Linked DNA regions of Megalodesulfovibrio gigas DSM 1382 = ATCC 19364. The protein of the gene in region 1 binds, or shares a complex with, the protein of each later gene. Links are inferred from orthologs where the notes say so. Each region holds a gene or a part of one and is shown on either strand. Other genes may lie near its edges. The genes, in order: groL and metK.

Region 1 (3,210 bases):
GTTTCCCCTCTCGCAGTGTCCTTTTTCAACATTAAAATGCGCTATTGCAACGGTGAGGCGGCGTCCCCATCACGACATCATCCATTCATTCATCAAGGACATGACCATGCACAGGTTTCGCGCGTTCTGCCTGGCGGTTGCGCTGGGGCTTTCTCTCGTGGCGGCTGTGGCCGCCCAGGCGCAAGCCCTGACCGCCGCCACCGTGGAAGGCTTCATCCGCAGCATCCAGGAAATCCAACCGCTGTACGAACAGTCCGGCTCACAACAGGACATCAACAAGGACACCGTGGATGCCGACGACAAGAACTGGAACATCCGGGACTGGCTGGCCCAGGCCGCCCTGGAGCCCAGGGTGCTGGCCATCCTGAAGAAGCACGGGTTCCAGGACCAGACCCAGTGGGCTGACGTGGCCACCAGGGTGATGCAGGCCTATACCACCATCCGGCTGGGGGCCGAAGGTCTCAACGCCAGGGCGCAGATGCAGGCCGGCCTGGCCGAGCTGGAACAGCAGCCCGGCCTGAGCGCGGAGCAAAAGGCCATGCTCCGCCAGCAGATGCAGCAAGGCATGCAGCAGATGGATCAGATGCTGGAAGAAGCGCCCAAGGCCGACCAGGACGCCGTGCGCCCGTTCATGACCCAACTGGACGCCGTGTTTGAGGTGGAAGAGTAAGCGCCCGCCGTTCTGCCAGGCAGAGTAGTGTTGCGGCAAGGCTGTTGCGAGAGGGGAAAGGAAAACTTTTTCCAAGAGGGGAGACGCGCTCTCCCCTTCCAAAACATTAACCGCATCCTGGAATCAGGATAAAAAATTCTTTTCAAAAACAACATACTTTCATCCAAAAAACACCCCCCGCCACGCAGTGCGCAGCGGGGGGTGTAATATCGCCCTTCCCGTAAAAAGTCTTTGGGGAGGGGGGCCAGCTCGGAACGGACGGGAACTCCTTTCTACAGAAAGGGGTTCCCCCGATTGGCCGTCTTGTACTCTTAGTACATGCCGCCCATGCCGCCCATGCCGCCGGGCATGGCGGGGGCTTCCTTCTTGGGTTCGGGCTTTTCAGCGATGGCAGCTTCGGTGGTCAGCAGCAGGGACGCCACGGAGGAGGCGTTCTGCAGGGCGATGCGGGTGACCTTTTTGGGGTCGATGACGCCTTCGGCGATCAGGTCCACATATTCGCAGGAAGCGGCGTTGTAGCCGTAGCCGTCGGTGCCGCCCATGACCTTTTCCAGCACGATGGCGCCTTCGACGCCGGCGTTGGAGGCGATCATGCGCAGGGGCTCCTGCACGGCGCGGCGGATGATGTTCACGCCGGCCTGTTCATCGTCGTCCAGGGCAACCACATCGGCCAGCACCTTGGAGCAGCGCACCAGGGCCACGCCGCCGCCGGGGACGATGCCTTCTTCCACCGCCGCGCGGGTGGCGTTCAGGGCGTCTTCCACGCGGGCTTTCTTTTCTTTCATTTCAGTTTCGGTCGCGGCGCCAACGTTGATCACCGCCACGCCGCCGACGATCTTGGCCAGGCGTTCCTGGAGCTTTTCGCGATCGTAGTCGGAGGTGGTTTCATCGATCTGGGCGCGGATCTGCTTGATGCGGGCCTTGATGGCGTCGGATTCGCCGTAGCCATCCACGATGGTGGTGTTTTCCTTGTCGATGACAACGCGCTTGGCGCGGCCCAGGTCTTCCAGGGTCACGTTTTCAAGCTTCTTGCCCATTTCTTCGGCAGCCAGGGTACCGCCGGTGAGCACGGCGATGTCTTCCAGCATGGCCTTGCGGCGTTCGCCGAAGCCGGGGGCCTTGACGGCCGTCACCTGCAGGGTGCCGCGCAGCTTGTTCACCACCAGCGTGGCCAGGGCTTCGCCTTCCACGTCTTCAGCGATGATCAGCAGGGGCTTGGCCATCTTGGCCACCTGTTCCAGCACGGGGAGCATGTCCTTCATGCTGGAGATCTTCTTGTCATGGACGAGGATAAGGGGCTCGTCCATTTCACAGACCATCTTTTCGGGGTCGGTGATGAAGTAGGGGGAGAGGTAGCCGCGGTCGAACTGCATGCCTTCCACCACGTCCAGGGTGGTTTCCAGGCCCTTGGCTTCCTCAACGGTGATCACGCCTTCCTTGCCCACCTTGTTCATGGCTTCGGCAATGATGTTGCCGATGGTGGGGTCGTTGTTGGCGGAAATGGAGCCGACCTGGGCAATTTCCTTCTGGTCGCGGGTGGGCTTGGCAAAGGAGCCCAGCTCGGCCACGATGGCAGCCACGGCCTTGTCGATGCCGCGCTTGATGGCCATGGGATTGCGGCCGGCGGCCACGAGCTTCACACCTTCATTGAAGATGGACTGGGCCAGAATGGTGGCGGTGGTGGTGCCGTCGCCGGCGATGTCGGAAGTCTTGGAGGCCACTTCCTTGACCATCTGGGCGCCCATGTTCTCGAACTTGTCTTCCAGTTCGATTTCCTTGGCTACGGTCACGCCGTCCTTGGTGATGATGGGGGAGCCGAAGGACTTCTCAATCACCACGTTGCGGCCCTTGGGGCCGAGGGTCACTTTGACGGCGTTGGCGAGCTTGTCCACACCGCGCTGCAGGCGTTCACGGGCATGGGTATCGAACAGAATTTCTTTGGCAGCCATTGAAGCGTGCTCCTTGAAAGTATGAGAATCAGTGGGAAATGATCAAGAATTCAGCAGGAATGCTCTTGCCAGGGCAAGGGCTAGTCCTCGATGATGGCCAGGATGTCGTCCTCGCGCATCACGAGGAGCTCCACGCCATCAACCTTGATTTCGGTGCCGGCGTACTTGTTGAAGAGGATGATGTCGCCCTTCTTGACGCTCATCTTGATGTGGTCGCCGTCGTCGTCGGTCTTGCCGGGACCGGCTGCGATCACTTCGCCGCGCATGGGCTTTTCCTTGGCCGTGTCAGGAATGATGATTCCGCCCTTGGTGGTTTCTTCGCCTTCCAGACGCTTGACCAGGACGCGGTCGTGCAACGGCTTCAACTTCATGGATGACTCCTTTCAACAGAGTAATGTGATAGTGGAATATGCGGCGCCATGTTGTTGGCACTCACACGCGGTGAGTGCTAACGCCGACTCAGCCCTTTTAACCACCTCACCAGCTTTGGCAAGGGGCGGACGAAATTTTTTTCAACTTTCTTTCCTCCTCCGTGCCAATTTCTTTTACCTCCCCCGGCCTTTTCATTTATCGCCCCCTTTGCTACTGCTC
Region 2 (3,316 bases), 1.9 Mb from region 1 along the record:
TCAAAACGGCCGATCTTGGTTTCCGTGGCCCCGGTGAAGGCGCCTTTCTCGTGGCCGAAGAGCTCGGATTCCAGCAGCGTTTCCGGCAACGAGGCGCAGTTGACCTTGGTGAAGGTGAAGCGGGCGCGGTCCGAAAGTTCGTGGATCATCCGCGCCGTGAGGCTCTTGCCGGTGCCGGATTCGCCCAGCAGCAACACCGTGGCCTTGGTGGGGGCCACTTTTTCGATGAGGGTCTGCACGCGGCCCATGGGCGCGCTTTTGCCAACAATGAAAAACCGGTGGTAGTTTTTGGAGAGCTTGGCCCGGAGGGTGAGATTTTCCCGCCGCAGATCCTCTTCCCTGGCGCGAACCTGGCGGTGGATGCTCACCAGCTGGGCGATGAGGGTGGCCACGATGGTCAGGAAGCGCACGTCTTCTTCAAACGAGACGTCTGTTTCGAAGAGCCGGTCCACCGAGAGCACGCCCACGCACTGGTTCTGCAACACAATGGGCACGCCGATGAAGCTGAGGGCGTCCTTTGCCAGGCGGCGAGAACGAGTTTTATCCAGAAATAACGGCTCGTTGTGCACGTCTGGCACCACGAAGGGCTGGGCCGTGCGGAAGATGCGGCCGGTGACGCCTTCGTCCAGCCGGTACACGCCGCGGGAGACTTCCTCTTCGGACAAGCCGTAGGCGGCGGCAATCACCAGGGCGCCGGTGTCGTCGTCCTGCAGGGTGACTGTGGCGCGGTGCATGGCCAGGGTCTCGCCCAGGACGGTCAGGATCGCCTTGAGGGTCTGATCCAGGTCCAGGGTTTGCCCGATGCTGCGGCTGATGTCGTACAGGACTTTGAGTTCGAGGTCGGCGACAAGTGGCATGGGGGGGATATAATCCCGGACTGCAAAAATGTAAAAGGGGGAGAAGGGGAGGGGAAGGGGACATCACAGCAAAAACGCCGGCCGAGGATCGCTCCCCGGCCGGCGTTGTCGTGAAACCGTCTTGCTGCGCCTGCGCCCTTTTCCCAAGGAAAAAGTCTTTGGAAAGGGGGTTCGGGGGAAGAACNAGAACCTTTCTTCAGAAAGGTGTTCCCCCGACAGCGCGTTTCAAAGGTGATTCGCGTTAGATCTTGGCGGCGGTTTTCAGGTCCGCCACGGCGTCGGTCTTTTCCCAGGTGAAGGCCACGTCTTCACGGCCGAAGTGGCCGTAGCAGGCGCTGTCCTTGTACACGGGGCGCAGCAGGTCCAGGCGCTTGGTGATGTGGTAGGGGCGCATGTCGAACACTTCGCGCACGGCCTTGGTCAGCACGTCGTCGGGCAGGTCGCCGGAGCCCATGGAGGTGACCAGCACGGAGATGGGCTCAGCCACGCCGATGACGTAGGCGATCTGCACTTCGCAGCGCGGGGCCAAGCCGGCCGCCACCACGTTTTTGGCGATGTAACGGGCCATGTATGCGCCGGAGCGGTCCACCTTGGAGGGGTCTTTGCCGGAGAAGGCGCCGCCGCCGTGGTTGCCCATGCCGCCGTAGGTGTCCTGGATGATCTTGCGACCGGTGAGCCCGCAGTCGCCCATGGGACCGCCGATGACGAACCGGCCGGTGGTGTTGATGAAGATGCGGGTGTCCTTGTCCATGTATTCGGCAGGCAGCGTCTTCATGATGACCTCGGCCTTCACGGCGTCGCAGAGGTCCTGGTAGCCCACATTGGGGCTGTGCTGCGTGGCGATGACCACGGTGTCGATACGGGCGGGCTTGCCGTCCACGTATTCGAAGCACACTTCGGTCTTGCCGTCGGGACGCAGGAAGTCGAGGATGCCTTCCTTGCGCACGAAGGTCAGGCGGCGGGCCAGTTTGTGGGCCCAGAAGATGGGGGCGGGCATGAGGGTGGGGGTCTCATCGCAGGCAAACCCGAACATCATGCCCTGGTCGCCGGCGCCCTGGTTTTCGGGGTCGGAGCGGTCCACGCCCTGGGCGATGTCTGCGGACTGCTTGCCCACGGAGGAGATGACGCCGCAGGTTTCCCAGTCAAAGCCCATGTCCGAGGAATTGTAGCCGATTTCCTTGATGGTCTGGCGCACGGTCTGGGCGAAGTCGCAGTAGCCCGAGGTGGTGATTTCGCCGGCGATGAAGGCCAGGCCGGTGGTCACCAGGGTTTCGCAGGCCACGCGGGAGTGCTTGTCCTGGGCCAGCAGCGTGTCCAGGATGGCATCGGAAATCTGGTCGGCGACCTTGTCGGGGTGGCCTTCGGTCACTGATTCGGACGTGAAGAAGTATTTGCCTTTGACGGGGATCATGCCTGTTCCTCCCTGGGGGCCGCCGGCGCTGCCGGCTGGCATCCCGCACCATTGTTGGATTGCTTTTTGTAATTGTCGGGAACGAGAATCCCGCCGGACATGATGAGCTTCATGGAATCTTCCACGGACATGTCCAGGGGAATGACGTCGGTTTCCGGCACCAGCAGGTAGAAGCCGGAGGTGGGATTGGGGGTGGTGGGCAGAAAGACGTTGATGACCCGGTGGTTGGTCTTGTCCTGCACTTCCCCTTCCGCCACGCCGGTCACGAAGGCCATGGCCCAGATGCCGCGGCGGGGGTATTCAACCATCACCACCCGCTTGAATTCCTTGCCGCTGGTGAGGAGCAGGGTGTCCACCATCTGTTTGATCCAGCTGTAGACCTTGCTCACAAAGGGGATGTAGCGCATGAGCCGTTCGCCAATTTCCACCAGCTTGCGGCCAAGGAAGTTGCGCACGAACATCCCGGTGACGAACAGGATGATGATCACCAGCAGCAGCCCCAGGCCGGGGATGCGCACGGGCAGGTAATTCTCCGGACGGTACTGGGGGGGCAGCAGCAGCAGCGACATGTCCACCCAGGTGATAAGTAAGTTGATGAGAAACACTGTGGCCAGGATGGGTAGCAAAAAAAGCATCCCGGCAAGAATATTGGCCCGAAAGACGTTCTTGCTTTCGAGAATCTGACGACGGATGAAATTGAGCACAGGTATGGGGCGTTGCGCCGCGGGATTTAAGGGTGAGGCTGTAGCAGCAGGTTGTCGATGAGGCGTGCCTTGCCCAGTCGCCACGCCACGGCGGCCAGCGTGGGACCTTCCAGCCGAGAGGCTGGGACGAGCGTTTCCGGATGCACCAGGGAGATGTAATCTTCCGCCCCCACCGCAAGGTGTTGCCCATACCACGAACGCAACTCGCTGGCAAGGACGGCGGCGTCCCGTTCGCCGGCATCCACCAGCTGCTGCAGACGTTGCAGCCCGGCATGCAGGTGCGGGGCGGCCCGGCGCTCTTCGGCAGTCAGGTACTTGTTGCGGGAACTCATGGCCAGACCGTC

What was found.
Region 2: the proteins of groL (region 1) and metK are in contact, whole or in part, in a cryo-EM structure (PDB 8P4O), measured with the Escherichia coli proteins. The link is inferred for Megalodesulfovibrio gigas DSM 1382 = ATCC 19364 from one-to-one orthologs.

What each region holds. Positions count from the first base shown.
Region 1 is NC_022444.1:3,183,490-3,186,699, forward strand. Bases 301-3,191 are described here. They hold groL (chaperonin GroEL), read right to left. Parts: upstream 2,620-3,191; coding sequence 982-2,619; downstream 301-981. Other genes in these bases: DGI_RS13975 (hypothetical protein), read left to right, coding at 301-670; groES (co-chaperone GroES), read right to left, coding at 2,700-2,990. In the rest of the region: more of DGI_RS13975, read left to right, coding at 107-300.
Region 2 is NC_022444.1:1,289,521-1,292,836, forward strand. Bases 184-3,180 are described here. They hold metK (methionine adenosyltransferase), read right to left. Parts: upstream 2,269-3,180; coding sequence 1,099-2,268; downstream 184-1,098. Other genes in these bases: nifA (nif-specific transcriptional activator NifA), read right to left, coding at 184-857; DGI_RS05730 (DUF502 domain-containing protein), read right to left, coding at 2,265-2,972; panC (pantoate--beta-alanine ligase), read right to left, coding at 2,999-3,180. In the rest of the region: more of nifA, read right to left, coding at 1-183; more of panC, read right to left, coding at 3,181-3,316. UniProt on the Escherichia coli protein: Catalyzes the formation of S-adenosylmethionine (AdoMet) from methionine and ATP.